Regions from separate parts of the Solibacillus silvestris genome, predicted to be linked through region 2. Evidence: riboswitches for the same ligand, from Rfam matches in the RefSeq annotation. Region 2 holds a riboswitch; each other region holds the start of a gene.

Region 1 (10,360 bases), on a different contig from region 2:
CCTAACTTGGTCGATATTTCCCGGGTTGAATAGTCCTTTATTAAAAGCTCAAAAATTTCGCGTTCTCTTTTCGTTAACAGCGAACGATGCTGCGGACGATTCATTTTGCAACACCCTCCTATCCTCTTCTTTGTACATTATGTCGAATATACAAAGCAGGTGAGGGCATTTAACTATTTCCCGAGCAATAATTTTTTTTGCTCCTCTAATAGCGGGACTCCTTTACCCGTATCATAGTTCAATTGTACAAGTGTTCCGCGCCCTGTATAGCATAATTCATCTTTTTTATTTTTCACCATATAATGCAAGTCCATTGATGAAGTGCCAATTGATGCTGTTTTCACAAAAATTGTCAATTCCTCATCGAAGAATACTTCCTTCAAGTAATCGCATTGGATATCTGCTACAACCAGCATATTTTTATTTCCTGATTCTGCTGTGAATTCGAATCCTAACGCTTTAAAATACTCAATCCGCGCAAATTCGAAATATGCAAACACCTTTGTATTATTCACATGCCCATACATATCGGTCTCCGAAAAACGCACTTTTACCTTTGTCGAAAACGAAAAACCCGCCATCCATTCTGTCACATCCTGAATATATGTAGCCCGCATAAAAATTCCTCCTTTTAAGTAAATCATCATCCCCTGATAATGAATATGTATTCATTATAGCAATAAATGAAGTTTTGGAAAAGAATACACTTTTTAGCTTGCAGGCAGAAACGGAAACATCAAAAAAAGACCCCCACCGAAGTGAGAGCCTTGAAGCTGACTGAAATTAGTCAACCATATGGTCAGAACCGAAGAAGTTCTTGAACATTTGAACTGTTGTTGCACGGTTTAATGCAGCGATAGATGTTGTTAAAGGAATACCTTTTGGACAAGCAGCTACACAGTTTTGAGAGTTACCACAGTTTGCAAGACCACCGTCGCCCATGATTGCAGCTAAACGCTCGTCTTTATTCATTGCACCAGTTGGGTGTGTGTTGAATAAACGTACTTGCGATAATGGAGCTGGGCCGATGAATGAAGCGCCTTCAGACACGTTTGGACATGCTTCCATACATACACCACAAGTCATGCATTTAGATAGTTCGTATGCCCATTGACGTTTGCGCTCAGGCATACGAGGACCTTCCCCTAGATCGTAAGTGCCATCGATTGGAACCCATGCTTTTACTTTCTTAAGCGCATTGAACATGCGCTCACGGTCTACTTGCAAGTCACGTACAACCGGGAAAGTTTTCATTGGCTCTAAGCGGATTGGCTGAGTTAATTTGTCTACTAATGCTGAACAAGATTGTTGCGGACGTCCGTTGATAACCATTGAACATGCACCACAAACTTCTTCTAAACAGTTCATATCCCATGTTACCGGCGTTGTTTTTTGACCGTCGGCCGTTACAGGATATTTTTGGATATGCATTAATGCAGAGATTACGTTCATACCAGGACGGTAAGGAACTTCAAATTTCTCAACACGTGTAGGACCATTCTCACTATCTTGACGAACGATTTCTAACTTAACTGTTCTTCCAGTATTTACTGTTTCCATTTTTTAGTTCCCCCTTCTACGCTGAGTAGTCGCGTTTACGTGGTGGAATTAACGAAACGTCTACTTCGGCATAAGTAATAATTGGTTCGCCCGTTGCCGGATCGAACTTCGCCATAGTTGTTTTCAAGAAGTTCTCATCATCACGTTCCGGGAACTCAGGCTTGTAGTGAGCACCACGAGACTCGTTGCGTAATAATGCACCCTTAGTCATAACTTTGGCTAAATATAACATGTTCTTTAACTGACGAGTGAAGTGGGCACCTTGATTCGACCATTTTTGCGTGTCGTTAATGTTGATGTTTTCCCAACGCTCTTGAAGCTCAGTTAATTTCGCGTATGTTTCTTCTAATTTTGCGTTTACACGTACAACAGTCATGTTGTCAGTCATCCACTCACCTAATTCTTTATGAAGCAAGTAAGCGTTTTCTGTACCATCCATGTTTAAGATGGCTTCCCATTTTTCTGTTTCTTCCTGTACGCGTCGAGTGAAGATCTCTTCTGGTAAATCTTCCGCATGCTCTTTAAGTCCTTTAATGTACTTAACGGCATTTGGACCTGCAACCATACCACCGTAAATTGCAGATAATAATGAGTTCGCGCCTAAACGGTTTGCACCGTGTTGTGAGTAATCACATTCACCTGCAGCGAATAAACCAGGAATTTCAGTCATTTGATCATAGTCAACCCATAATCCGCCCATTGAATAGTGAACCGCAGGGAAGATTTTCATTGGTAATTTACGTGGGTCATCACCTACGAATTTCTCGTAGATTTCGATAATACCACCTAATTTAATATCTAATTCATGTGGGTCTTTATGGGATAGGTCTAAGTATACCATGTTTTCGCCATTAATACCCAACTTTTGATTTACGCACACGTCAAAAATCTCACGTGTTGCAATATCACGTGGTACTAAGTTACCGTAAGCAGGGTATTTTTCTTCTAGGAAGTACCAAGGCTTACCATCTTTATAAGTCCATACACGTCCACCTTCACCACGAGCAGATTCTGACATTAGACGGTTTTTGTCGTCTCCAGGAATCGCTGTCGGGTGGATTTGAATCATTTCACCGTTCGAATATGTTGCACCTTGCTGGTAAACAATCGATGCAGCAGAACCTGTGTTAATAACAGAGTTTGTCGTTTTACCGAAGATGATACCAGGTCCGCCAGTAGCCATAATTACAGCATCGCCACGGAATGAACGGATCTCTTCAGTTTTTAAGTCTTGTGCTACGATACCACGGCAAACGCCTTCGTCATCAAGCACAGCACCAAGGAATTCCCAGTGCTCATATTTTGTAACTAAACCAGCTACTTCGTGTGAACGAACTTGCTCATCCAGCGCATATAATAATTGTTGACCTGTCGTAGCACCCGAGAATGCTGTACGGTGCATTAACGTACCACCGAAACGACGGAAGTCAAGTAAACCTTCTGGCGTACGGTTGAACATTACACCCATACGATCCATTAAGTGGATAATACCAGGGGCTGCATCACACATACCTTTAACTGGTGGCTGGTTCGCTAAGAAGTCTCCACCATATACTGTATCGTCAAAGTGGATCCATGGAGAATCCCCTTCACCTTTTGTATTAACTGCTCCGTTAATTCCGCCTTGTGCACAAACAGAGTGTGAACGTTTAACTGGAACTAACGAGAATAATTCAACTGCAGTACCAACTTCAGCTGCTTTAATCGTAGCCATTAAGCCCGCTAGACCGCCGCCAACGACGATAACTTTACTCTTTGCCATGATTATTTCTCACTCCTCATTAATTGCTAATTACTTTTACTCATAATTCATCCGATAGGCCATCTTAACTATGTATTAGTGATCAAGTTAAGGGATTAAACGAATGACACGATAGCCGCAACACCAACAATCGCTAAAATTACGAAAACTAACATCGTAATATAAGTTGTGATTTGTTGAGATTTTTTAGATTGCGTAATGCCCCAGCTTACTAAGAAGCCCCATAAACCGTTCGCTAAGTGGAAGGCTGCAGATACGATACCTACGATGTAGAATGCTAACATTAATGGATTGTCAACGATTTCTACCATCATATTGAACTCAACTTCCGTACCGAATGCTTTTTGAACACGCGTTTGGAAAATGTGCCATGCAATAAAGATTACTAGGAAAATACCTGTAAAGCGCTGTAATGTGAACATCCAGTTGCGGAATGTGCCAAAACGCTTCGTATTGTAAGTTGCAGTAAATGCAATATACACTCCATAGAATCCATGGAACATTAATGGAATATAGATGATAATCCATTCCATCGCCAACAATAACCAATGCGGAACTAAATCCATCATACCTGTTGCGTTATTGTAGGCCTCTTCACCACCGACTGCAGTGAAGTTCAAAGATAAGTGGAACACCAAGAACAACCCGACTGGGACTACACCTAGTAACGAGTGTAAGCGGCGCCATAAAAATTCACGATCTTTCGACAAAACTGTTACCCCCCTTAGTACTTGAAATACACATGCAAAACGTCTCAATTTTGTAAACGTTGTGTTGTTGACTGCGCATTTCATCATGGTACAATATTATGACATGTCCATTGTACTCTCAACAGATACTAGCGTCAAGGCAACGCAGGATATTTTATAATCATTTTAAAGACGGGTTTACGCTGTTTGAAGTTCAGTTTTTTCTACTTATAACTTAATTCTTTTGGAAAGAATGAAAATTATAAGAAAATTTATGAAAGAGGTTTTTTACTATGGAAGGGTACAAAATGAAAACGATTCCAACTTTTGGGTACGAAATTATTCGCGATCATCTCCTCCCGTCGATTCTAGGGAAGCATGAGGAAGATGTCTTATATTGGGCAGGAAAAGAAATCGCCCGCAAATTCCCGTTATTTTCAATGGATGAGCTTCCTTCATTTTTTGCGGAAGCAGGCTGGGGGCAATTAATACCGGAAAAGGAAACGAAGGATGAACTTCATTACATACTTGCGGCGACAGAAGAGGGATCACTCAATATCGAACAACGTTGCTTTCGCATTGAGGCCGGCTTTTTAGCGGAGCAAAAACAAAAGCAGCTTGGATACTTAACAGAATGCTATGAAGAAAAATTTGAAAAGAAAAATTACGTGAAGTTCACTTTAAAGTGGGATTTAAAGGAAAAGATCTAAACATAGTTAAAAACTGTTGCTTTGTGGAAGAGCAGCAGTTTTTTTATGACTTGCTGGGGATGTTTATTCAGGTTCCAGGAAAGTGGAACATGTTAACAATAAAGCCGAAACAGTTGACCGTAAAATAGAAGCTTCAGTTGGAATAGCGGAATGTCCTTCATAAAAGTCGGAACATTTGCAAGCTAAAGTAAAACCGAATCTAAATAAAGTAGAATCCCGACAAAAATAGCTGGAAACAAACATATAAGTTCCTTTCCAGCAATCATCTTTAAGAGATCGATATTTCTTTCATTGCCAAATTGAATTCGTCATGCAATGTATTTGCCGCACGGACCATTTCCTCTTGCGGCACGACAACAGACACCTTAATTTCTGAAGTGCTGACCATTTTAACTGGAATATGCTCGCGGCCCAAACGTGCAAACATGCGTGCAGCCACCCCCGGATTGGACGCCATCGCCGAGCCTACAATCGATACTTTCGCCAAACCGACTTCAAAATCCGCAAAACTAAAGCCAAGTGATAGTTTGCTCGATTCCAATACACGTAAAGCTTCCGCAAACTCTTCTTTGGAAATAGTAAAGGAAATTGTCGGCTTTACCCCATCAATGACTGCCTGCACAATAATATCCACATTGATTTCATGTTCCGCCAAAACACTGAACACTTCTGCCAGCGAAGCCGTTTCATAGGAATCATATCCAATCGTTAAACGAATAATATCTGATTCATACGCAACACCGCGTACAAGTAAATTTTTCTCCATACTTACATCCCCTTTTATTAAAGTACCTTCCACGTCCTGTTCATTGGAGAGCACAACGATTGGCATATTGAATTTTTTTGCAAGCTCCACCGAACGCGGATGCAAAATCTGTGTGCCTAAGTTTGCAAATTCCAACATTTCATCATACGAAATTTCGGGAAGCTTTCTTGCACTTTCGACAATTTGCGGATCTGCTGTAAAAATTCCTTCCACCATTGAAAAAATATCGACACGTTCCGCATTTAAAGCGATAGCAAGCGCAACCGCCGAAGTTTCCGAGCCGCCCTTGCCTAGTGTTGTAATGTTTCCGGCTTCCGATATCCCTTGAAAGCCAGATACGACAACAATTTCGCCGAACTCAAAATGTTGTTCGATCCGCTCAATGTCGACAAAATCGATACGGGCATTGCGGTGTGTTTCATTCGTTTGAATACCCGCCTGCCATCCTGAGAAAGATACCGCTTTTCCGCCTTGCTCTTGGATTGCCAAAGCGAGCAGGGAACTTGTCATTTGCGCACCTGTGGAAATTAATGCATCCATTTCGCGTTTCGACGGTTCATCTGTAATTTCCGCAGCAAATTGACGTAAATCCCTGCGAATGGATGTCATTGAAGAAACGACAACGACTAAGTTTATGCCCTTTGCCTGCTCTTTTATCACCTTTTTTGCGACCTGCACGATTTTTTCCGGTGTCGCAATTGCCGGCCCACCAAATTTCACTACGATTGTCTGCATCCGATCCCGCTCCTCACCAAATTTTAATAGTTGGAAAAACACTGTATGCGCCATATACCGCAAAATGCTGTCTTTCCTTATGTGGATTTCTTTGGAGAACTTATACTTACTTACCCACAAAAAAACGACCTTCCAAGTTCATGGAAAGTCGCCGTCAATACGAATAAAAGTTTAAATGCGTTTTGCGGATAGCCCTCCAGAACATTTAAGCCCTGACAGTCCTGCATTTCTTAAATGCACAACCAGCAAAATACGCGAACAATGCGCATTTCACTTCGGCAGGATCCCCTTTCGATTGCTGTCAATGGAATTGTTCTTCCTCGAGCAATGTACTATTGAATACTGCGCCTCTATCATTGGATAATATAGAATTGTCTTTTATATTAGCATAGCACTAATCTTTATTCAATAATGTTTCGTGAAAATGACGATAGATCGCTTCCGCCAATTTGGCAGGCATGCCGGCTTCTTGGAGCTGCAATTCACTTGCTTCACGAATTTTCTTAACTGATCCGAAATGTTTCATGAGTTGCTGCTTGCGTTTTGGACCGACCCCTTCAATGCCATCAAGCACTGATGTAATGGCATTCGTCTGGCGTTGCTGTCGTAAAAATGTAATCGCAAAACGGTGTACCTCATCTTGTATGCGCTGCAATAAATAAAAACCGTCACTCGTACGCTTAAGCGGTACAACTTCCGGCGGGCTTCCGAATAAAAGCTGGGAAGTATTATGCTTATCGTCTTTTGCAAGACCTGCTATCGGAATCATTAAACCGAGCTCATCTTCTATTACTTCCCGAGCTACTTCCATTTGCCCTTTGCCTCCATCTATAATGATTAAATCCGGCAACGGCAAGTTTTCCCGCAGCACGCGTGTATAGCGTCGACGGATAACTTCCTGCATCGCCCCATAGTCATCATGTTTCGCCGCTTCTCTCGTTTTATATTTGCGGTACTCTTTTTTTGCGGGCTTGCCGTCCACAAAAACGACCATTGCCGATACAGGGTCTGTCCCATGCATATGACTATTGTCGAATGCTTCAATGCGCAGAGGGAGCGGAATGTCCATTGCTTCAGCAAGTGCTTCGCAAGCCCCGACCGTTCGCTCTTCTTGACGCTCAATTAACTGGAATTTTTCATGTATCGCGATATTCGCGTTTTTCATCGCCAAGTCGACGAGCTCTTTTTTCGTGCCGCGTTTCGGTATTTGCACTTTTACGTTTAAAAGCTTTTGCAAAATCGTTTCATCAATGGATTTGGGAACGAAAATCTCTTTTGGCAATATATGATGCGGCTGCTCATAAAAACGCCCGACAAATGTTAAAAATTCTTCTTCCGGCTCGTTATAAATAGGGAAAATCGAAACATCGCGTTCTATTAATTTACCTTGTCTAACGAAAAATACTTGGACACACATCCACCCTTTTTCGACAGCATAGCCAAATACATCGCGATTGCTCAAATCATCCGATACAATTTTTTGCTTTTGCATAATTTGGTCGATATGTGTGATCAAATCCCGAAATTCCTTTGCCCGCTCAAATTCCAGATTCTCTGCGGCATCAAGCATTTTTTGCTGAAGATCTTTTTGTATTTCCTCAACGCCCCCATTTAAAAACTTCGAAATTTCATCAATCATTTCATCATATACTTGCTTCTCGATATCCTTTACACATGGCGCCAAACATTGCCCTAAATGATAATACAGACATACTTGGTTCGGCATATGCGTACATTTGCGAAGCGGATATAAACGATCCAGCAATTTCCGTGTTTCGTTTGCGGCATAGGCATTCGGGTATGGCCCAAAATACTTCGCCTTATCCTTCTTCACTTTTCGTGTCGTAATAATGCGCGGATACCGTTCATTCGTTATTTTTATATAAGGATATGTCTTATCATCCGTTAATTTCACGTTATATTTCGGGTCATGCAATTTAATCAGGTTCAGCTCTAAAATAAGCGCTTCTAAATCACTTGATGTGACGATATATTCAAAGTCTTCAATTTCACTTACAAGTCGAGCCGTTTTCCCGTCATGGCTTCCTGTGAAATACGAGCGTACCCGATTTTTCAGCACTTTCGCCTTGCCTACATAAATGATTGTGCCTTGACGGTCCTTCATAATGTAACAGCCCGGATCATTCGGTAATATTTCTAATTTTGCTTTAATGATTGCATTCATGTTCTCACCTGTTCAATATGTCCTTTCCATTAGTTTAACTGATTGCCGGACAAGAAAAAAGCCGTACACCTTATTAGGTATACAGCTCTTTGAAATTCGATTATTTATTGTCGTTAATGAAATCGATTAACGCTTCTTTTGGCATGAAGCCTGCAGTTTTTGCTTTTAGTTCGCCATCTACGAATAATAATAATGATGGGATTGACATAATTTGATATTCAGCAGCAGTACCTTGGTTATTATCTACGTCTACTTTTACGATTTTTACATCGTTTCCGATTTCTGCATCTAATTCTTCAAGCACTGGAGCGATCATTTTACATGGACCGCACCATGCTGCCCAAAAGTCTACTAAAACTGTGCCGTTTGAAATTTCTTGTGCGAAAGTTTGATCTGTACTGTGTACAATTGCCATAATAAAATAGCCTCCTTCAATAACATATGGTTGTAGTATAGCATGTTTTGCCATTCAAAAAGTAGTAAAATGCTCGGGAATATGAGAGCGCATTCAATTTTCGCGTTGCTTTTTAATGTGATTATATTTTTATAGCGTTCTTTCCTGCACTATCGTTGCCCATAATTTTAACCGGCTGACCCAATACAAAAAAGCTCCCCTCGTAAAGAAGGAAGCTAGCAATAACCGATTATGCGTTTACTTTAAGAGCTTTGAATTCTTCGATTAGAAGAGGAATAACTTCAAACAGGTCGCCTACAATACCATAGTCCGCAACTTTGAAGATATTTGCTTCCGGATCTTTGTTGATTGCTACGATTACTTTTGAGTTCGACATTCCGGCCAAGTGCTGGATTGCACCGGAAATGCCTGCTGCAATGTAAAGGTCCGGTGTTACAACTTTACCTGTTTGGCCGATTTGCAATGAGTAATCGCAATATTCTGCGTCACATGCTCCGCGGGAGGCACCAACTGCACCGCCCAATAAGTTTGCAAGCTCTTTTAATGGCTCAAAACCTTCTTCGGATTTAACGCCGCGACCGCCTGCCACAACCACTTTTGCTTCGGAAAGATCTACACCTTCTGTTGATTTGCGAACAACTTCTTTAATGATTGTGCGCAAGTTCGCGATGTCTACTGATACAGAAGATACATCACCAGAACGAGACTCGTCTTTTGCTAAAGGCGCAATATTGTTTGGACGGATTGTTGCAAAAATGACGCCGTCTTTAATTTTAACTTTTTCAAATGCTTTACCGGAATAGATTGGGCGGATGAACACTGTGCCATCACCAGCGCCTTCAATTTCCGTAACGTCCGAAACTAGCCCGGATTGTAAGCGAGAAGCGATTTTTGGCGATAAATCTTTACCTAAAGAAGTATGGCCGAAAACGATTGCTTCTGGCTTTTCTTGCTCTACTACTGCTAAAATCGCTTGGCTGTAACCGTCAGAAGTATAATTTTTCAGGTGTGGATGCTCTACAGTAATGACACGGCTTGCACCATAAGCTACTAATTCCTGTGCTAAACCTGCTACAGAATCCCCAACTAATAAACCTATTACTTCGCCGCCGTCAGCAATTTTTGTACCTGCTGCGATTGCTTCGAATGAAACGTTACGTAAGCTCCCATCTCGAACCTCACCTAACACTAAAACTTTCTTTGTCATGAAATATCCCTCCATTACCATCTTCGTAAAAATTTTCGTTCTCTAGTTGATTTCTATTAGACTACTTTTGCTTCATTATGAAGCAAGTTTACTAATTCTTTTACCTGTGCCGAAAGATCGCCATCCAATACACGACCAGCTGCTTTTTGTGGCGGTAAATAAATTTCAACTGTTTCTACTTTTACTTCAACATCGTCTTCATCGATATCTAAATCATCCAGTTCCAGTTCTTCAAGCGGCTTTTTCTTCGCTTTCATGATCCCTGGCAAAGATGGGTAACGCGGCTCGTTTAAACCTTGCTGAGCTGTTACTAATAATGGTAAAGATGTTT
Region 2 (10,360 bases):
ACTTCAGGATTTAACGCCAATGCTCTTGCAATGCCGACACGCTGCTGTTGCCCTCCGGAAAGAGCGCTGGGATAAACATTCGCTTTCTGCTCGAGACCGACTTTTTTCAATAGCTCAAGTGCAATCTCTTTTGCTTCTTTCGCTGATTTTTTTTGAACGATGAGCAAGCCTTCCGTAATATTTTGCAAAACCGTTTTATGCTGAAACAGGTTATAGCTTTGGAAAACCATGGCTGTTTTTTTTCGCAGCGCAATAATATCCTTTTTTGACGCATTTTTCGCATCAACTGATAAACGGTCAATTGAAATAGTTCCTTCATTTGCTTTTTCCAAAAAGTTGATGCAGCGAAGCAATGTCGTTTTGCCTGAGCCACTAGGACCGAGAATGGAAATAATATCACCCTTGTTCACTTCAAGGTGAATGCCTTTTAGAACGTCCAATTTGCCGAAGCTCTTCTGAAGATTTTCTAGCTTGATCATTCAGTGGCTCCTCCTTTCATCGTTAAATAAGCTGTTTCGTATAGCGATTTTCCTTAATAGGCAAGCCTAGGTTTTCGCGTAAAGTCGAAGCAGGATATTGCTCACGGTAGTATCCTTTCTGCTGGAGAATCGGCACCACTTTTTCAACAAAATTTTTTAACGTGTTTGGTGCAACGGTCGTAATAATAAAGCCATCTGCGGCATCTGCTTCAATCCAGCGAATAATCTCGTTTGCAATATGATCAGGTGTCCCGATAAAGCTCGTGCGTGGTGTCGCTTCACGAAGGGCAACTTCACGCAATGACAGTTTTTCGTCCTTCGCATATTGTTTAATGCGATCGGTGAATGCCTGGAAACTGTTACGCCCTATCTCGCCTAATTCAGGGAATGGGGCATTAATATTGTACTGACTGAAGTCATGATGATCGAAATAGCGTCCCAAATAAGCAAGTGCTTTCTCATCCGATACAAGCTCGGCAACTTCCCAGTAACGCTTTTCTGCTTCTTCTATCGTCTCACCGATAATAGGGGAAATGCCCGGGAACAGTTTTAATTGTTCGGAATTGCGACCTGCTTCCAGAGCAGCCTTCGTTAATTTTTGTTTGAAAGCCTTACTTTCTTCAATTGAACTCGGTGCTGAAAATACTGCATCGGCGTCTCTTGCGGCCAGCTCGATCCCTGCAGGAGATGATCCTGCCTGGAAAATAACTGGTTGCCCTTGCCGTGAACGCTGGATATTTAACGGTCCCCGTACATTGAAGTATTTTCCTTTATAATCAAGCACATGGAGCTTATCTTTATCGAAAAACAAATCTTTTTCAATATTTGCGATAAATGCGTCATCTTCCCAGGAATCCCAAAGCCCTTTGACCACATCCAAATATTCCTTTGCAATTTCATAGCGCTCTGCATGTGACGGATGATCCTCAATTTTCTTGCTGAAATTCAATGCGGTACTTTCAAGAGGAGTCGTTACGACATTCCAGCCTGCACGCCCATTGCTGATTAAATCTAGGGAAGCAAGCTGTCGCGCTACATTAAAGGGCTCACTATAAGAAGTGGAAATAGTTCCTACTAAGCCAACATTTTTTGTAGCGGCAGCAAGCGCAGATAAAATCGTTACAGGTTCAAAGCGATTTAAAAAGTGCGGGATTGATTTTTCATTAATGAAAAGCCCATCTGCAATAAAAACAACATCAAACTTACCTTGCTCTGCCAATTGAGCCTGCTCTGTGTAAAATTGCAAATCCACACTTTGCTTTGGATTGACTTCAGGATGTCGCCAGCTTGAAATATTGCCGCCTACTCCATGGATCATTGCACCGAAATGTACTTGCTTTTTCTTCACTATTCCCATCTCCTTTAATTCCTATTGATTTACTATTCTTTTTGGTGAATGAATCGTAACATTATTCTGATAATTAATACAAGAGGGCTGCTGATAGGAAATTTCTATTAGGGAAAAGAGGGGCTTGTGGGATGTTGGGGAATTTTGTTCATTAAAATTTTTAGGGGAAAAAGACTCTTTCTGTTCAATGTGAAAAGAGAGATTTTTATTACGTTTCTAATAAAAGCCCCTCTCACGAATTGAATAAAATTTGCATTTTCCTGATAGAGGTTCATTTTGGCTCGAAATTAAGTAATGAGGGGAAAAATAAGCGGAGATTTTCCGCTTATTTGCGCAATAGGGCTCGTTTCGGGGGAAATAAGGGGAGATTTTCCGGTTATCCAAAGAAAAATCATCCATTTTTATGTTTTTCGGATCAATAGGCGGAATTTCTCCGTCTATTTAGGCTGTTTTCTATTCTATTTTTTTTATAAGGGGAATTTTTCCGTCTATTTATTGTTGGGGGTACTTAAACAGATTTCCCGACCGTTAACAGCAGATCCCCCTTCATTTCAAACTAAGAGAATCTGCCTTTATTTATCGTTGCTGTTTTGCCGCTCCGCTTAAAATAAAATAAGCCTAGATTTCCCCGAAATTTTCAGGGCCTTTGTGTATCCCAAGCGCTTTTTCGCAACAAAAAAACACCATTTGAAAAAATGGTGTCCACGGGATTTATTTAAATTGATTGAATATTCACTTGACTGTTTCGGTAAATATCGACGATTTCTCGGGCATAGGGTAGAAAATACTGTCCTTCTTTCGATAAATTCAACTGACGTCCATTGCGAATGAATAATTTTACGTTCAAACTTTCCTCAAGTGATTTAATGCGTGCTGAAATGGTAGGCTGTGATAAAAATAGTACATTTGCAGCTTTATGTACGCTTTTATACTCTACAACGTATATAAATGATTCAATATAATCAATATTCACATTTTACCACCTCTTTTTATTAAGATTATAAGAATAGTAGGTTTAATTGCAAGCGAAATTAAATAGTTTTGAAGTATTAGCTATCTCCCTTTATTTAATATTCCTGTTTGGAGAAATTTTATGAAACTTATTTTCACTCCATTGCGTAAATAATGGGAATTATTCAATCAAAGAGGGAGGTATTGGATGAAACGCAAAATTTTGTTCGCATTAATCGGTGCACTTCTTTTACATATTCTCTATTTCGCGGCACAAATTTTATTCGGAATTATGCAAACGCTATTGTATCGGCCTCAATTTGCGCCAAATGTTGAGGTGCTGCAATCTGAAATTACATTCGGTGTTATTACGCGCGAGTCGCCGATGCTGTTATTCGGAAGCTATTTAGTCGTCGCACTCTTATTATTTGGTCTATTGATATTAAAAAAAGAAAGGCGTGAACATACTTGATCGAAATTAATGGGAAATATACAAACGCCAAAATTTATACGAATACACCACAAGAGACGGCAATGCGGCAAATTGAGGAGCTTGTCAATCAGTCATTCATGGAAGGGACGAAAGTGCGCATTATGCCGGATTACCATGCGGGAAAAGGTTGTGTCATCGGGACAACGATTCAGCTGAATAATCGTGCCGTGCCGAATTTAGTCGGTGTTGATGTCGGCTGTGGGGTACTCGTTTCCGAAATTGGCACAGGGACAATTGATTTTAATGAGCTGGACCGGGCAATCCGACGCTTCGTCCCAAGTGGAAATGCTATTCACGAAGAGGCTCCAAAAATGCGCCAAGCGGACCTTTTTAACAATGAAAACTTCATAGCGCATGGCTTGCAGAATGATTATACAAATCGCTCTCTTGGCACATTAGGGGGAGGAAATCATTTTATCGAGCTTGCAATAGATGATGAGGGTGTTCATTATTTGCTGATCCATACAGGTTCGCGCTATGTAGGGGCAAAGGTTGCAAACTGGCATCAAAAACGTGCGTTTGAATCTATGCAGCGCGAGGATTTAGCGGAAAAAATTGAAATGCTAAAGGAAGCGGGGCATCACCAAGAAATCCAACCGATGATCCAAGCATATAAGCAGGAAAATCCGAAGGTGCCAAAGGATTTAGCGTATTTGGAAGGCGATTTGTTCAATGATTATATTAGCGATATGAAACTGGCCCAGCGGTTTGCGCATGAAAATCGCCAGCATATCGCCCAAACAATTGCGGGGCAGATGAAATGGGAATATACAACGCAATTCGACTCTGTGCACAACTATATAGATACGGATGCGATGATTTTGCGAAAAGGAGCAGTGCGTGCATCAAAGGATGAAAAGCTAGTCATTCCAATGAATATGCGGGATGGTTCGCTCATATGCATCGGCAAGGGGAATACCGACTGGAATGAATCCGCCCCACATGGAGCAGGCCGTATTTATTCGCGGACGGCAGCGATGAAGAATCTGTCGATGGATGATTTTAAAGAAACGATGCAAGGGATATGGACGACTTCTGTAAGTGAAGAAACGCTCGACGAAGCCCCAATGGCATATAAGCCGATGCAGGAAATCATCGGGCAAATCGGGGAAACGGTCACAATTCAAAAGCATATTACGCCCGTCTATAATTTCAAAGCGAGCGATAAATGGAAGAAATAATGGACCAAAGAAATGCATAAATAAATTTGCATATTTTTTTGTTTTGAAAGAAGCATTACTTTTTGAACAATTTTAGTCATGTATGAAATATACATGTTTGATTTCTGCCTCATTTTATTGAGATTCGTTTAAAACCGGCGCAAAATGAAGGGAGAAGGGGGCTACACTTCATGCATAAGCAAGAATTAAACGAATTTCTGCATTTATATAAACAAGAAATGAAGCAAAGTGAACAATGGCTCGAAAACCGTCTGCATGAAGCAGCAGAGCCTTCGTTTTCGTTAACGACGGAAGAATTAACTTACGGCGCACGTGTCGCATGGCGCAATAGCAATAAATGCATTGGACGCTTGTTTTGGAATAGTTTAACGGTATTTGATCAGCGGCATTTACTGAATGAGCATGAAATTTTCGAAGCGCTCGTCAAACATATTGACTATGCAACAAATAACGGGAAAATACGGCCGGCCATTACATTATTTGATCCGGGCCGTGTCCGAATATGGAACCATCAGCTTATTCGCTATGCAGGCTATGAAACGGCAAAAGGCATTGTAGGGGATTCAGATTCAGTGGGATTTACGAAAGTGTGTGAAACGCTTGGCTGGCAAGGCGCGCACACAAATTATGACGTATTGCCGCTCGTTATCCAAGTGGATGACCGGGAGCCACTTTATTTTGACCTTCCAAAAGAAAGTGTGCTTGAAGTACCGATTATCCATCCGGTTTATGATTTTTCGGGGCTCAATATGAAATGGTATGCAGTGCCGATCATTTCGAGTATGCGTTTTAATGTGGCGGGCGTTGATTTTCAAGCAGCACCGTTTAATGGCTGGTATATGGGGACAGAAATCGGCGCTCGTAATTTAGCGGATACATATCGCTACAATTTTTTACCGAAAGTTGCGGAAATAGTAGGGTTAAATACAACGTTTAACGCATCGCTATGGAAAGACCGTGCACTTGTAGAATTGAATATTGCGGTGCTGCATTCTTATAAAAACGCGGGTGTAAGCATTGTTGATCATCATACAGCAGCCCAGCAGTTTCAGCTTTTCCAGCAGCAAGAGCGAGCAAACAGCCGTGATGTCACAGGAAACTGGGTATGGCTTGTGCCTCCATTGTCGCCCGCAACGGCAGAACTTTATCACGAGCCGATCGCGAACACGATTAAAAAGCCAAACTATTTTTATCAAAATGGACCATATTGAATAAAAGGATTATGTTCAAAGCTAAAATGACTTTGAACATAATCCTTTATCTTTTATTCAGCATAATTTGAATCAGTTCATCACGATCGATTAAATACACATCATTAATGTCGGCCAGTTTTTCGGCTTGGCGCGTAAAATGACTATTGGTCACAACCCATGCTTCTGTTGCATCATACATTTTCACCGCACCGATAATTTCCTGCACAGCTTTTACCCCGACCGTGCTCGAATACCGTTTTGCCTGGACTGCAATGACATCTTTTCCATCCTTTAAAATGAGGTCAGCCCCATAATCGCCACTCGTTGCAGTATAGCGGATTTTATAGCCGCGGCGTTTAAATAATTCGCCTAAAAACTTTTCAAAATCCTCACCGCTCATTTTATCCACTTCCCGAATGCCGGATTTTCGTAGCTTGCTCGTCTTGCGTGACTTCAGCCATATTTTAAAAGCGATATATAGCACGAAATAAGCGGCGATTCCGATTCCGATCCCTTCCAATGTTCTCATCGCATAAAAGCCTGCAGCACCAGCGATTGTGATGAAAAATAACGGAATGACCGGCAACCGTTTTTTATTTCGTTTTCTCTTTTTGCGCAATAGTTCTGTACTCCTTTAATTTACTCATAATGATTATATCATAAAAGGGTACATATGTTTGGTTATATTGTCCGATTGTTTGAGCCCATAAACGAAGTTAAAAATAACAGAATCGAAATTGCGATAAACAATAGAAGCGGTATGGACCAGCTTTCCGTCAAATCGTGCACATAGCCGAATAGTACGGGTCCGATTGCTGCAACGAAATAGCCGACTGACTGCGCGAAACCTGAAAGTTCAGCCGCATCATAAGCAGATTCAGTACGCAATGAAAAGAGCATGAGCACTAAGCCAAATGAAGCGCCGCCTGCAAAACCTAAAAAAATCATCCATAAAATTGCAAGGCTTGTCCATTCCATGAAAATCCCGGCGAAGCCAATTAAGTAGCAAAACGTAAAGAAAAATACGATAGGACGCTGTGAAACGAGCTTTTCTGCGAGAATCGGAATAATAAAGGTCATCGGGATCTGCGAAAACTGCATAACAGATACCATCCAGCCGGCACTTGCCGCATCCAATCCCTGACTAATAAAAATTTCAGGAAGCCATGTAGAGGTGCAGTAGAATAAAAAAGACTGGAAGCCCATTGCGCCCGCAACCGCCCAAGCGAGGGGCACTTTCCACATCTGCTTTTTCTCTGCCTGGGCAGAAGCAGGGCTAAGCGCGATTTTCGGTTGTTTTAAAATCGGCAGCCAAAAGATTAATGTAACAATGCCTAACACTAGGGAAAAGCCTAAAGCGACTTGCCAACCTGAATTTGTAGCCATCGGATAGCTGAAGCCTGCAGCAAAACCCGAAGAAATATTCATCGATACCGAATAAATCCCTGTTAATAACCCGATATGTAATGGAAATTTCCATTTAAAAAAACTTGGAATAAGCACATTGCCAAAGGCGATTGCCACCCCGATTAAAATTGTTCCAACAATCAGCAAGGATGTCAGGCCTATCGAGCGCAGTATAATGCCGACGCAAAGTAAAATGACCGAGTAAAATAATGTCCACTCCATTCCGAATTTGCGGGCAATGCGCGGTGCGAAAGGTGATACGACAGCAAAGGCAAGCAAAGGAATAGTCGTTAAAAAACCTGCCAATCCGTTCGAAATGCCAAGTCCATCCCTAATAAAGGAAATAATCGGCCCAACAACGGTAATTGGTGTCCGTAAAGTTGTGGCGAATAGGAAAATGGCAATTATAAAAAAGAGAAGCGATTTATTGGATAGTATTTTTTTGCTGTTTGGTATTTGTTGTTTAGCGTCCATTATAAACTCCTTTATATTTAGTTTTAATGTCATAATAGTTGGAATAGTCGAAAGAAAAGGGAAAAGGGAAAGGCATTGCGATCAAAAAATTGTTATGTTAGACTATGAGACATTATTGAATTTAATAAAATTACCTCATATTGCATGAGGTAGAGGTCGCAACCGTTAAAACTAGTATAGCAGAGATTGAGAAGAATCGATGAAGCTTTATGAAAGGAATGGTTGCCGAAGTGTTATTCTGCTTCTAAAGAATAATGCTGGGGCTGTCTCCGATAAGGAACAGAACTGTCACATGTGTGAGCATGTGTTGAGCTATCTTTCAAGTTTGATGGGGTGTTATATAAGCCGTCACATTAACTTGTGGCGGCTTTTCGTTGTTTTTAGCACCATCAGAAGCGATTTAAAGGAGAATTTAAATGAGTGAAATAAAAATAGATCAGCCCGGCTCTAAAAATGAGCTGAAAAGAGGGCTGAAAAGTCGCCATGTAACAATGATTTCGTTAGGCGGCACGATTGGTACAGGTTTATTTTTGGCATCAGGGGGAGCCATCGCACAAGCAGGTCCAGGTGGAGCACTGCTGGCTTATGCATTAATCGGGGTTATGGTGTACTTTTTAATGACATCATTAGGAGAAATGGCTGCTTATATGCCGACATCCGGTTCATTTAGTACGTATGCAGCGAAATTTGTCGACCCGGCGCTTGGCTTTGCATTAGGATGGAATTATTGGTACAACTGGGCAATTACAATTGCGGCTGAAATCGCAGCCGTATCGTTGATTATGAAATATTGGTTCCCGGAAAGCTCGTCGATTTTGTGGACCGTTTTATTTATCGCAGTCGTGCTGACATTTAATTTAGCGTCTGTGAAAGCTTTTGGTGAAGCGGAATACTGGTTTGCTATGATTAAAGTTGCTACAGTAATTGTTTTCATCATTGTCAGCTTTTTAATGATTTTCGGAATTTTAGGAGGAAATGATCCAGTTGGCTTCAAAAACTTTTTTGAAGGTGATGCACCATTCAATGGGGGCTTCCTGGCGATGTTCGGTATTTTTTTAGCTGCTGGTTTTTCATTTCAAGGAACGGAAATGCTTGGGGTGACAGCCGGCGAAACAGATGACCCGGGCAAAAACATTCCAAAGGCGGTACGTTCGGTGTTTTGGCGTATTTTGCTGTTTTATATTTTCGCAATCGGGGCAATCGGTTTGCTTATTCCGTATACAGATTCCCGGCTTTTGTCAGAAGACATCGCCACAAGCCCCTTTACATTAGTGTTCGAAAACTTGGGCTTTGCGTTCGCGGCTTCTGTAATGAATGCGATTATTTTAACGGCGATGTTATCTGCCGGCAACTCGGGCCTTTACGCTGCTAGCCGTATGCTATACCAATTGGCGGTGGACGGGAAAGCGCCTAAACTGTTTATGAAAGTCACTGCGCGCGGCATTCCGATGTATGCGTTACTAGCTACTTTAGCAGTCGGTTCGTTGGCGTTTTTAGCATCATTTTTCGGTGATGGCGTCGTTTATATTTGGCTGTTGAATGCTTCGGGTATGTCGGGCTTCATCGCATGGCTTGGCATTGCTATTAGTCATTACCGCTTCCGCCGCGCATATGTCGCACAAGGAAAGTCATTGAGCGATTTGCCGTACGTATCACGCTTCTTCCCATTCGGCCCGCTGTTTGCATTCACATTATGTATGATTGTCGTATTGGGCCAGAACTATATGGCATTTATAGGCGGTACGATTGACTGGTATGGTGTTGTCGTTTCCTATATCGGCTTGCCACTTTTTGCCGCTTTATGGTTTGGCTATAAAGTAAAGCATAAAACAAAAATTGTCCCATTAATGGACTGCGATTTATCGAATAAATGAATTTTAGGAACGTAATGTGAGCATAGGCTTTCGTTACGTTTCTTTTTAATATCGGCGTAAAATATATAAAATGCGAGCCGCAATTAACGACAAAAAAGCGCCGATAAAAATTCTTTTCCAAAATAATGGTTATAGATGGAATGCCCCATTTATTTTCCGAATATATAACCGATGAATGATATAATAAAAGAGGGGGATCGACTATGAATATAGTGGACAAAGCGACACAATATGTTGCGCTTAAATATGAAGGGAAACATCGTACAGCGATGCAAATTCCATATGCAACACATTTATTCGGAGTGGCGCGAATTTTAAAAAGCAATGGATATAATGACACAGTAGTAGCAGCAGGCTTGCTGCATGATATATTAGAAGATGAGCTTGTTGCAGAGCAGGAATTGTTGTCACAATTTGATGAGGAAATTGTAGCATTAGTAAAGTCTTTGACGGAAATGCCGAAAACTTATTCTTGGCAAATCCGTAAAGAGGATGTAATTGCGCGGGTTAAAGAAAGGTCATCTGATGAAATGGCCATATTATTAGCGGAAAAAATCCATAATATAAAATCTATTTATACAGAGATGCTGCAATTTGGCGATAATATATGGAATAATTTTAATGCGCCAAAAGAAAGCCAAGAATGGTACTATAGAAGTATTCTGGATGAAACGAAAATCTATCATCCTACTGCAACATTAGTATTGCCGTTTGAACAAGCAATAGATAAGCTATTCGGGAAGGTGCAGCTACTTTAGCGGAATGCGCCGACCGATATGTAATTGATAAGGAAGTGAATAAAGATGCCTATTTCAGCAGGGTTTTATAAAAAAATGCATCAATGGCTAATGGGGGAAGACGGAAAAACTGTGGCATTTCGTCCGTTTTTAACAAAAGGCAATCCGTACAAATCCCGCGTCTTTTTAATTAGTGCAAATGCCGTGCCCTTTTTTAAAGTAG
Region 3 (10,360 bases), on a different contig from region 2:
AATTCCAGAAAAAATAGAATAATTTTAGTCATTCTAATTGTTATTTCAATAGTTCAAGAAAAAATATGCTTATTTTGCTAAAAAGAGTTGTATTTTTTGTGAAGAGTAGTAAGATTGAGATGGAAAAAACGTTCTTTCCCCGTTTAATAATGTGCTTTTAGTCTGTGTGGAAGAATGGTAAAATATTATTTGATTTATTTTGGTAGATAAAAAAGTAATACTTTATTATCAACAAAGAAAGAATTTGATTTTGTACAGTGATGTGCAAAACTATATCTTTCCAAGTAAATTATTGGAACAGCCATAAGGCAAAATTTGGAGGTTATTTTCATGTCGAACAATGTATTACCTGCAGGTTCTCCATGGTCAGCGTTCTCTGGTCCTAACTTAGGTTATGTATTAGAGCAATATGACTTATTCCTGCAATCTCCTGAAGAAGTTGAACCGGAATTAGTACAGTTATTCCAAGCTTACGGTGGTCCTGTATTTGCAGATGGTCAACAACCAGTTGCAACAGCGGAAGCAGCAGGTTCTGGAGACTACAAAAAAGTATTAGCAGCAGTTAAATTAGCAGATGCAATCCGTGAATTTGGTCATTTAGCAGCAGATTTATACCCATTAAAAAATCGTCAATTAAACACTTCACGTATTGAAGAAAGCGTATTCAATTTAACGGCAGCAGACTTGGCGGCCATCCCTGCAACAGTATTTTTTGCAAATGTTCCTGCAGGTGTTACAAACGGTAAAGAGGCGATTGACTACTTGAAATCTGTATACACAGATAAAGTAGGGGTGGAAGTTGCTCATTTACAAAATACAGAAGAGCGTGCTTGGATTGAAGCACAAGTGGAAGGTGGAGCGTTTAAAGCGACTTTATCTTCAGAAGAAAAGAAAGCAGTTTTAGAGCGTTTAACACGCATTGAAAACTTCGAAAAATTCATCCATAAAACATTCGTAGGCCAAAAGCGTTTCTCTGGTGAAGGCTTAGACACGCAAATCATCTTATTAGATGAAATGATTAAAGCCTCTGAGACTAAAGGTGTGAAAAATGTTCGAATCGGTATGGCTCACCGCGGTCGTTTAAATGTATTAACACATGTTTTAAACAAACCATACGATATGATGTTTTCTGATTTCGCACATGTTTCCAACGACTTGTTCTTACCGGAAGATGGACGTTTGGAAATTACAAAAGGCTGGACGGGCGACGTTAAATATCATATGGGTGCTTCTTACACATATGATTCTGGTTTGAACGTAAAATTAGCGTATAACCCATCACACTTGGAAGTAGGGAATCCACTTGTAATCGGTTCTGTGCGTGCAGCTCAAGATGATACTTCTGCACCAGGATTTGCAAAGCATGATCCATCATCAGCATTAGGTATTATTTTACATGGTGATGCTGCATTCGCAGGGCAGGGGATTGTGACAGAAGGCTTCAACTTCTCGCAAACTGAAGGCTTTACAACAGGTGGTACAGTACAAATTATCGCGAACAATATGATCGGTTTCACAACTGAGCTGTATGATTCACGTTCTTCTACTTATTCATCAGATCCAGCTAAAGGGTATGATATTCCAGTAATTCACGTGAATGCTGATAGCCCTGAAACAGTTGCAGCTGTTGGACGTTTTGTAGCGGAATATCGTGTAAAGTTCAACAAAGACATCGTAATCGATTTAATCGGTTACCGTCGTTACGGTCATAACGAAACAGATGACCCGACAGTAACAAACCCTGAAACATATAAATTAGTAGCAAAACATGAGCCGATTCGCGCATTGTATGGTGCAGAATTAGCGGAAGCTGGTGTTGTATCTGCTGATGAAGTAAAAGCATTGGATGCAAAAATCTATGCGGAAATGCAAGCTGCATATGACCACGTAAAAGAAATGGCGGAAAAAGACGAGCACTTGACGCCTGATATGCCGGAAGAATTAAAAGTTGAGTTCCCTGAGATCGATACTACAGTTGATGCAGAGCGCTTAAACAAAATTAATGAAGACTTACTTGTATTTGCGGATGGTTTTGAGCCACAAAACAAATTGGGTAAAATTCTGGAAAAACGCCGTGATGCATTTGCTTCGGCGAAAATTGACTGGGGCCATGCTGAAACTTTAGCATATGCAACAATCACGCAAGACGGCACACCAGTTCGTTTCACTGGTCAAGACGCGCAGCGTGGGACATTCTCTCAACGTCATTTAGTGTTACATGATAAAAACAACGGTTCAGAGTTTACACCATTGCATCATGTTGAAGGTGTAAAAGCTTCATTCACAGTTTATAACTCACCGCTTACTGAAGCAGGTGTTGTTGGTTATGAATATGGGTATAACTTAGAAAACGAAAATGTACTTTCTGTTTGGGAAGCTCAATTTGGTGACTTCGCGAACATGGCACAAGTAATGTTCGATAACTTTATCTCAAGTGCACGTTCTAAATGGGGCCAAAAATCCGGGTTCGTTCTTCTTTTACCGCATGGTTACGAAGGGCAAGGTCCAGAGCACTCATCTAGCCGCATGGAACGTTTCTTACAACTATCGGCTGAAAACAACTGGTTTGTAGCAAACTGTTCTAACGCAGGAAACTACTACCACTTATTACGCCGTCAAGCGGCATTATTAGGCACTGAAGGGGTTCGTCCATTAGTGATCGTTTCACCAAAATCACTTTTACGTCACCCACTAGCAGCGGCTAGCGCTGAGCAACTTGCAACAGGTAGCTTCCAAGAAGTGATCGAGCAAGAAGGTTTAGGCAAAAATACTGCGGCCGTGGAAAAAATAGTGCTTGGTACAGGAAAAGTGATGATTGATTTAGCAGAGCGCGTAAAAGATGGCGAAGGTCTTGATCATTTACACATCGTTCGTGTTGAGCAGATTTATCCATTCCCTGCAAAGCAAGTAAAAGATATTATCGCTCGTTTCCCTAACGTAAAAGAAATCGTTTGGGTACAGGAAGAGCCGAAAAACCAAGGTTCATGGACATATGTTCTTGAAACATTATATGAAATCGCTGAAGGCAAAAAAGTGCGCTATGTAGGTCGTCCTGCAATGAGCTCCACTTCTGAAGGCGACGGCGACTCACATAAAGCAGCACAAGCGAAACTGGTAAACGAAGCGCTTGAAAAGTAATTTTATCGATTGACTGATACGGAGCTACTCCATCCGCAAAGCAGGAGTAGCTTGCTATACAATGATTGTGTAGCGTAATTAAAGGAGGATATGAACGTGGCTGAAATTAAAGTCCCTGAATTAGCAGAATCAATTACTGAAGGTACAATTGCCCAGTGGGTGAAAAAAGTTGGAGATCGCGTAGAAAAAGGCGAATTCATCGTAGAATTGGAAACAGATAAAGTAAACGCTGAAATCATCTCTGAAGAAGCGGGTGTATTAACTCAAATTTTAGCTGAAGAAGGCGACACTGTACTGGTTGGTCAAGTAATCGCAGTAGTGGAAGCTGGCGAAGGCGCAGCACCTGCTCCAGCAGCACCAGCTAAAGAAGAGGCAGCTGCTCCAGCACAGGAAGCACCTAAAGCAGCGCCTGCTCCAGTAGCAGTGGAAGAAACTTCTGGGGAGCGCGTTATCGCTTCACCAGCAGCCCGTAAATTAGCACGCGAAAAGGGTATCGACTTAGCAGCGATTTCTCCAGTGGATCCACAAGGTCGTGTCCGTGTACAAGATGTTGCGGCACATGGTACTGCTTCAGCAGCTCCAGTTGCTCAAGCACCAGTAGGCAATGGTCCTATGATTTTCACTCCAGCAGGTGATACGGACCGCGTAACGGTTGAAAAAATGAGCCGTCGCCGTCAAACAATTGCGAAACGTTTATTGGAAGTAAAACAATCGACTGCAATGTTAACAACATTCAACGAAATTGATATGACAAACATTATGGCATTACGTAAACGTAAACAAGATGAGTTCGTAAAAGCGAACGACATTAAATTAGGCTTCATGTCATTCTTTACAAAAGCGGTTGTGGCGGCGCTTAAGAAATATCCTTATGTAAACGCGCAAATTAATGGTGATGAGATTCACTTAAACAACTTCTTTGATATCGGCATCGCTGTATCAACAGAAGAAGGTTTAGTAGTTCCAATCGTCCGTGATGCGAACGCTAAAAACTTTGCTGAAATCGAAAAAGACATCGCTGGTTTAGCTGCAAAAGCACGCGACAAAAAATTAGGCCTAAACGATATGGCAGGCGGATCATTCACGATCACTAACGGTGGTGTGTTCGGTTCATTAATGTCAACACCGATCATGAACGGTACTCAAGCTGGTATTTTAGGTATGCACTCAATCGTAAACCGTCCAGTAGCTGTAAATGGCGAAGTTCAAATCCGCCCAATGATGTATGTGGCATTGTCTTATGACCACCGTATTATCGATGGTAAAGATTCTGTTGGCTTCCTAAAAACAGTAAAAGAAATGATCGAAAACCCAGAAGATTTATTGTTGAATTCATAATTAATACAGCTTTCGAAAAACCACTTTGCATTTGCAGGGTGGTTTTTTGTTCGTGTGCCAGGCATAAAATGGAGGATTTCCCTTGGGATAACCGGAAAATCACCGCTTATTTATTCCGAAACGGATCCTATTGCGGAAATAAGCGAAAAATCTCCGCTAATTTTTCCCCTCATTACTTAATTAAGAGCCAAAATCGCCCTCAGCAATTGCGAATTTTGCCCAATACGGAGGAAGGGCTTTTATTAAAAGTGAAACAACCACAGTTTTCAGCGCCTCTGCAGAAGTGATGAAACGTTTACATTTACAGAGGGTCTTTCAATACTTCATTTGTTGGGATAGACCGACATATGTATAAAAATGTGGGTTCAGCGAAAAATGGTTGCTTATTGTGAGGTTAACTTTCAGAAAACTGCCTGTTGACAGAAATATCGCAATAATGTAATATAAACGTATCAATTTCATAACAAAACCTCACAAACTACGTGAGGTAGAGGCGCGATATTTATTAGTTTTATATGGAGTCATTGAGCTGACTATGAACTATAAAAGAAGGGAATATCGCCGAAGTTTTATTAATGCTCGAGTTAATAATGCTGGGTCTGCAGTGAATAATTGCAGAACTGTCTCAGTCATCGCATTCCAGATGATTGAGTTGTGCTATCTCAAAATGGGATCTGTAGAGGATTTGGGCTTATTTATACATATTAACGACCTAAATTGCTTTAGGTCGTTTTTTGTATACATGAAAAGCTGAAAAATGATAAGGGGGAAATTTACGATGAAAAAGAAATTATTAATGCTGGTTGCTGCAATGATGACAATGCTTGTACTTGCTGCATGTGGTGCGAGTGATGAAGGAACTAAGAGTGGTTCGGACAAAAAAGTACTAAAAGTAGGGATGGAAGCAGGCTATGCACCATTCAACTGGTCGCAGAAGGACGATTCGAACGGTGGCGTGCCGATTGATGGCTCAAAAGAATTTGCGGCAGGCTATGATGTGGAAATCGCGAAAAAGATTGCGGAAGGTTTGGATATGGAATTAAAAGTGGTAAAAACGGATTGGGATGGCTTGATTCCATCATTGCAATCAGGGGCAATTGATTTAGTCATTGCGGGCATGTCGCCGATGCCTGAGCGCATGGAAGCAATCGATTTCACAGAAAACTATTATACAAGCGACTATGTCATCGTTGTAAAAGCAGATGGACCATACGCAAATGCTACATCGCTAAGCGATTTTTCAGGCGCTAAAATTACAGGCCAACAAGCGACAACACACTATGATGTAATCGACCAAATCGAAGGTGTGAAAAAGCAAGTAGCAGCAACGGATTTTGGCGCAATGCGCGTTCAATTACAATCAGGTGCGATTGATGCATATGTATCAGAGCGTCCTGAAGGCATTTCCGCTGAGATGGCATTAAAAAACATTAAATACATCGTTCCAGAGCCGAACTTCGAAGCGGATGAAGCATCGACAGCTGTAGCAGTAGGATTAAAAAAAGGCTCTGAATTACGTGAACAAATCAACAAAGTTTTAGCTGAAATTTCGGAAGAAGAGCGTCAACAATTCATGGAAGACGCAATTGCAAATCAACCAGCAGCACAATAGTCGTGAAGCAATAATTGTAGTAAGCGTGAGTGCTAATTATAATTTTGCCTCCGATGGATGTCAGGGATTCAAATATGAATTTTCAATGAAGGCGCTATGTCGAATCCCGGCTCACCTATGCCTCTGCATAAGTGATTATAAAAGGTTGTCTTGCCGGCAAACGGGAGACAACCTTTTTCTATTAAAAACATAACTTTTTACATATAAAGTATAAAGATAAAAGAATTGGAGGACAAGACTATGGCATTTTTGGAATCAGCATGGAACTTGTTTACGAACAACTGGGATTTATTCGTACGTGGAGCTTGGACCGCACTTCTATTAGCAATCATCGGAACAATTTGCGGTACGCTTATCGGATTTTTCATCGGCATTATGCATACAATCCCACAACGCAAAAAAACTATCAAAACAATGCTGTTTAAACTAGTGAATTTTATATTAACAGCCTATGTTGAAATATTCCGCGGCACGCCGATGATGGTACAGGCGATGGTTGTGTTTTACGGCTTAGTCTATATGGGGATTGATATTGACCGCTTTTTGGCTGCCTCAATCGTTATTAGTTTAAATACGGGTGCATATATGGCTGAATATGTGCGTGGCGGCATTGTATCAATCGATAAAGGGCAATTTGAAGCAGCGCAAGCAATCGGGATGAATCACTTGCAAACGATGATTCATATCGTTATTCCGCAAGTAGCGCGCAATATTCTGCCTGCTACGGGAAATCAGTTCGTCATGAATATTAAAGATTCATCTGTATTAAGCGTAATTTCGGTCGTGGAACTGTTCTTTACGGCAAACTCGATTGCGGGCAGCAACTATAAATATATCGAAGCATTCTTCATCGCAACGATTCTGTATTTTATCATGACATTCACAGTAACACGCTTCTTACTATTATTCGAAAAGAAAATGGATGGACCTGCTGCATATAAAGTGGAACTCATTACTGGAAACAAGCTAGAAAAGGACGGTGAATAATGCATGACTATTGTAATTGGCATAAACCATTTAAATAAAAAATTCGGCGAACATGAAGTTTTAAAGGACGTCAATTTCCAAGTGAACAAAGGAGAGGTCGTGACGCTTATCGGTTCTTCCGGTTCAGGAAAGTCGACATTATTACGCTGCATTAATTTACTTGAAACACCAACTGCAGGCGAAATTATATATAATGGCGAAAACATTTTGCATGATGGTCATAATATCGAGAAATACCGGACACATTTAGGCATGGTCTTTCAACAGTTTAACTTGTTCAATAATCTGGATGTGCTGAATAACTGTGTTGTTGGCCAAATAAAGGTGTTAAATCGGACGAAAGAGCAGGCACAGCAGAATGCGCTGAAATATCTAGAGCTTGTTGGAATGGCTCAATATAAAAATGCGAAACCGAAACATTTATCAGGGGGACAAAAGCAGCGTGTGGCCATAGCGCGTGCGTTAGCGATGGACCCTGATGTGATGCTGTTTGACGAACCAACATCTGCACTTGACCCCGAGATGGTCGGGGAAGTGTTAAAAGTGATGCGTCAACTGGCAGATCAAGGGAACACGATGCTCATTGTGACACACGAAATGGAGTTTGCGAAAGAAGTATCTGATCGTATCGTCTTTATGGATAAAGGCGTCATTGTCGAAGAAGGGCATCCAAATGAAGTGCTCGTCAATCCGAAACACGAACGCACAAAGGAATTTTTAAAACGGACATTGCGTTAATGAGAAAAAGCTCGCATATTTAAGCGAGCTTAATTTCTTGAGTTCCATTCACTTACGAGTATAAATATAATTGCAAAAGCGATCGCTATTGCGAAAAACCACATTGGAACACTACCAAATGCCATAAATTCCACCTCTGCTTGTGAGTTTAACATGGAATAATACTTCCTTCAATACCGGCAACAGGTGAAGAAAATAAAAATATCCGATGAAATTCGATAAGGAAAAGGCATCAATCCACATTTTATTGAAAAGTTGTATAGCCGAGTCTTTCCTCTGACGGAAAAATCGTATAAAATAAGAGAGTATAGATATAAGCTAAAAGTGAGGGAACAACATGCTACATTTAAATTGGAAAGATGCAGCGACAATTCGTACAGTAAAATGTGTACATACAAATGCATCAAAATATTTAGTATCGAATGTATTAACGGCAGGGAAAGAATATGAAGTGAAAAACGAGACCGAAGAATTTATTTTTGTCATCGACAACACGGGTGAAGTTGGCGGATACTATAAAGAGTATTTCGCATAAAAACACGGGGTGCATTAAAAAGTCATTATGGCTTTTAATGCACCCCGAATTTTATTTTTGCTCTAAAATCGTGTGCTCGATTTCATGGCGTTTTTCGTCTGTTTTCACATGTATGCGCAATGTATCTTCAATATCATGCAGCAGTTGAAGCTGTGTTTGTTTGAAGCGGTCGATGTCGGTATGCGATAGCGCTGGACGGTTGGCGGTCCTGCGCGACACTTCAAGCATTTTCCCGTTTTTGCGCATTAATTGCTCGGATGCATTCATGAGGCGCTCCTGTGATTGCATGGCGCGGCGCTGATTATTCATATTTAAAAGCATCGCAATTTGTGATTGCCATAAAGGGATTGTCGTCATGATGGAGCTTTGAATTTTTTCGATCAGCATTTGATTCGTTTGCTGAATCATGCGGATTTGCGGAGCATATTGTATTGCAACTTCGCGTGACAGCTCTAAATCATACATACGGCGGTCGATCCACTCGATTTGCATTTCAGCATCCTTTAGATCATGCTGCTTAAATGGATTTTGGCCATCCGCCGCTTCTTTTTGAAGGGCGGGCAGCAAGACATCTCTCATATGCTGCTTTTTTATTTCTAGTGTCGCAATATAAATATTGATTTCCTGAAAGTATTGTTCATTCATTGCATATAATTTATTTAAAAACTGGTAGTCGCTCAAAAGGGCATTTTGGTTATATTCCAATTGAATGCTTAAACGATCAATCCGCTTGCTCAATTTATTGTAATGTGTCATTACTTCCTGAATGGACTGTGTCGAACGGCTAAACAGCTTTGCAAAGAAGCCTTTTTCCTGATCGATCAATGCATCCGGATCAATCATTTCCAAATGCTGCATTAAGTCGGATAACACTTCACCGACTTTACGCATATCTTTGCGTTGGATGTATTGCAGCATTTGTGCTGTAAACTTTTTTAATGCCTCCTGGGCAGGCAAGCCGAATGCCAGTACATCCTCATATAGCTTCGGCTCCATGTTTTGGGCCAATTGTAATGCCCGTTGCTTCATTTGATTGGATAATGATGCGAAAAGCGGTGAGGCTGCATTGTTTGCAACATTCACCGCAAATTGTTCTTTACTGACTTGCAAGTCCACATTTTCACTCGTCGTAAAGGCATCAAATGGATTATTCATCATATTCATTTACTACTCACCGCCGATTTTTAATCGATCTTTTCGTTTTTCATTCGACATCTTTGCAAAGTCAAGTTCGATTTTTAAGTTTTCGATATCAGACGATAAAGCATTTTTCAAATCGTCCTCTATCGTTATTTGAAGCTCTTTTAATGTTTTACGGGTATCTTCCAATGCCAAATGAACATCCGTACCCGGAACCTGCTCTTTCGTCAATAATGTATATTTATCCGACAGCTGAACCGCTGAAGGCAAATGCGCATAGAAGAAGTCTTCCACCGCATAAAATTTATGAGGGTTTGTTTGCACAATATTAATGATGCGTTTTGCAAGCTTCGACATTTCACTTATTTGCTTGAATGAACGCACAGAACGGACCCGGATATATTGTTGATTTAATGCCTGAATATGCGCACGTGCTTGTTTTAGCTGTGCTTCGATTAAATTGTATTCCGATTTTGACAGTCCGAGCTTTTTGCTTTGGGTTGATTTTTGAATGGCGAATGTAATTTTATTGCTAATAAAATACGCTGCTACTCCAAGAGGTAGCGCAAGCATCGTCACTATACCCGAGAAATTGATGAAAGTAAGTGCAAGTGCTGTAATAAAAACTAAAAAATTTATTAAGTGGCGTGTGAGAAAATTCATAGGACCAAGCATTTTCGTACCTCCTTTACTCGATACTATTGTTACGTACGAAACAAAAAAAAGTTTCAATCATTCTGAGTTCCGCGGAAAAAAATATGTTTTCGGGAAATTCGCTCAAATGAATATACATTTCATCATAATTAAAAGAGATGTTTTTCTAATCGTATCAATTTTTTGCTTTATAACAAAGTAAAAAGTTTTAAAACATG

What was found. Region 2 has a riboswitch for lysine ahead of ACTHOQ_RS13340 (amino acid permease). Riboswitches for the same ligand answer to the same signal wherever they lie in the genome.
Region 1: it holds a riboswitch for lysine, as region 2 does, so the genes downstream of both, ACTHOQ_RS03310 (aspartate kinase) here and ACTHOQ_RS13340 (amino acid permease) in region 2, are expected to answer to the same signal.
Region 3: it holds a riboswitch for lysine, as region 2 does, so the genes downstream of both, ACTHOQ_RS06195 (transporter substrate-binding domain-containing protein) here and ACTHOQ_RS13340 (amino acid permease) in region 2, are expected to answer to the same signal.

The regions. Positions count from the first base shown of each region.
Region 1 covers NZ_JBQCJW010000003.1:183,733-194,092, forward strand. Annotated here, with positions in the region: gene ACTHOQ_RS03280 (helix-turn-helix domain-containing protein) at 1-104, opposite strand, end outside; gene ACTHOQ_RS03285 (acyl-CoA thioesterase) at 174-617, opposite strand; gene sdhB (succinate dehydrogenase iron-sulfur subunit) at 784-1,560, opposite strand; gene sdhA (succinate dehydrogenase flavoprotein subunit) at 1,577-3,322, opposite strand; gene ACTHOQ_RS03300 (succinate dehydrogenase cytochrome b558 subunit) at 3,418-4,032, opposite strand; gene ACTHOQ_RS03305 (YslB family protein) at 4,305-4,721, shown strand; gene ACTHOQ_RS03310 (aspartate kinase) at 4,990-6,222, opposite strand; lysine riboswitch at 6,404-6,583, opposite strand; gene uvrC (excinuclease ABC subunit UvrC) at 6,617-8,407, opposite strand; gene trxA (thioredoxin) at 8,508-8,822, opposite strand; gene ACTHOQ_RS03325 (electron transfer flavoprotein subunit alpha/FixB family protein) at 9,052-10,029, opposite strand; gene ACTHOQ_RS03330 (electron transfer flavoprotein subunit beta/FixA family protein) at 10,086-10,360, opposite strand, start outside.
Region 2 covers NZ_JBQCJW010000023.1:3,937-14,296, forward strand. Annotated here, with positions in the region: gene ACTHOQ_RS13300 (amino acid ABC transporter ATP-binding protein) at 1-479, opposite strand, end outside; gene ACTHOQ_RS13305 (LLM class flavin-dependent oxidoreductase) at 502-1,830, opposite strand; gene ACTHOQ_RS13310 (LysR family transcriptional regulator) at 2,543-2,800, opposite strand; gene ACTHOQ_RS13315 (hypothetical protein) at 2,987-3,250, shown strand; gene ACTHOQ_RS13320 (RtcB family protein) at 3,247-4,452, shown strand; gene ACTHOQ_RS13325 (nitric oxide synthase oxygenase) at 4,623-5,663, shown strand; gene ACTHOQ_RS13330 (restriction endonuclease) at 5,710-6,264, opposite strand; gene ACTHOQ_RS13335 (CynX/NimT family MFS transporter) at 6,327-7,526, opposite strand; lysine riboswitch at 7,669-7,849, shown strand; gene ACTHOQ_RS13340 (amino acid permease) at 7,943-9,400, shown strand; gene ACTHOQ_RS13345 (HD domain-containing protein) at 9,604-10,158, shown strand; gene ACTHOQ_RS13350 (RNA 2'-phosphotransferase) at 10,204-10,360, shown strand, end outside.
Region 3 covers NZ_JBQCJW010000006.1:172,492-182,851, forward strand. Annotated here, with positions in the region: gene ACTHOQ_RS06180 (HAMP domain-containing sensor histidine kinase) at 1-17, shown strand, start outside; gene ACTHOQ_RS06185 (2-oxoglutarate dehydrogenase E1 component) at 331-3,138, shown strand; gene odhB (2-oxoglutarate dehydrogenase complex dihydrolipoyllysine-residue succinyltransferase) at 3,235-4,476, shown strand; lysine riboswitch at 4,957-5,144, shown strand; gene ACTHOQ_RS06195 (transporter substrate-binding domain-containing protein) at 5,255-6,088, shown strand; gene ACTHOQ_RS06200 (amino acid ABC transporter permease) at 6,329-7,075, shown strand; gene ACTHOQ_RS06205 (amino acid ABC transporter ATP-binding protein) at 7,079-7,813, shown strand; gene ACTHOQ_RS06210 (DUF6501 family protein) at 8,151-8,348, shown strand; gene ACTHOQ_RS06215 (toxic anion resistance protein) at 8,400-9,512, opposite strand; gene ACTHOQ_RS06220 (5-bromo-4-chloroindolyl phosphate hydrolysis family protein) at 9,516-10,163, opposite strand.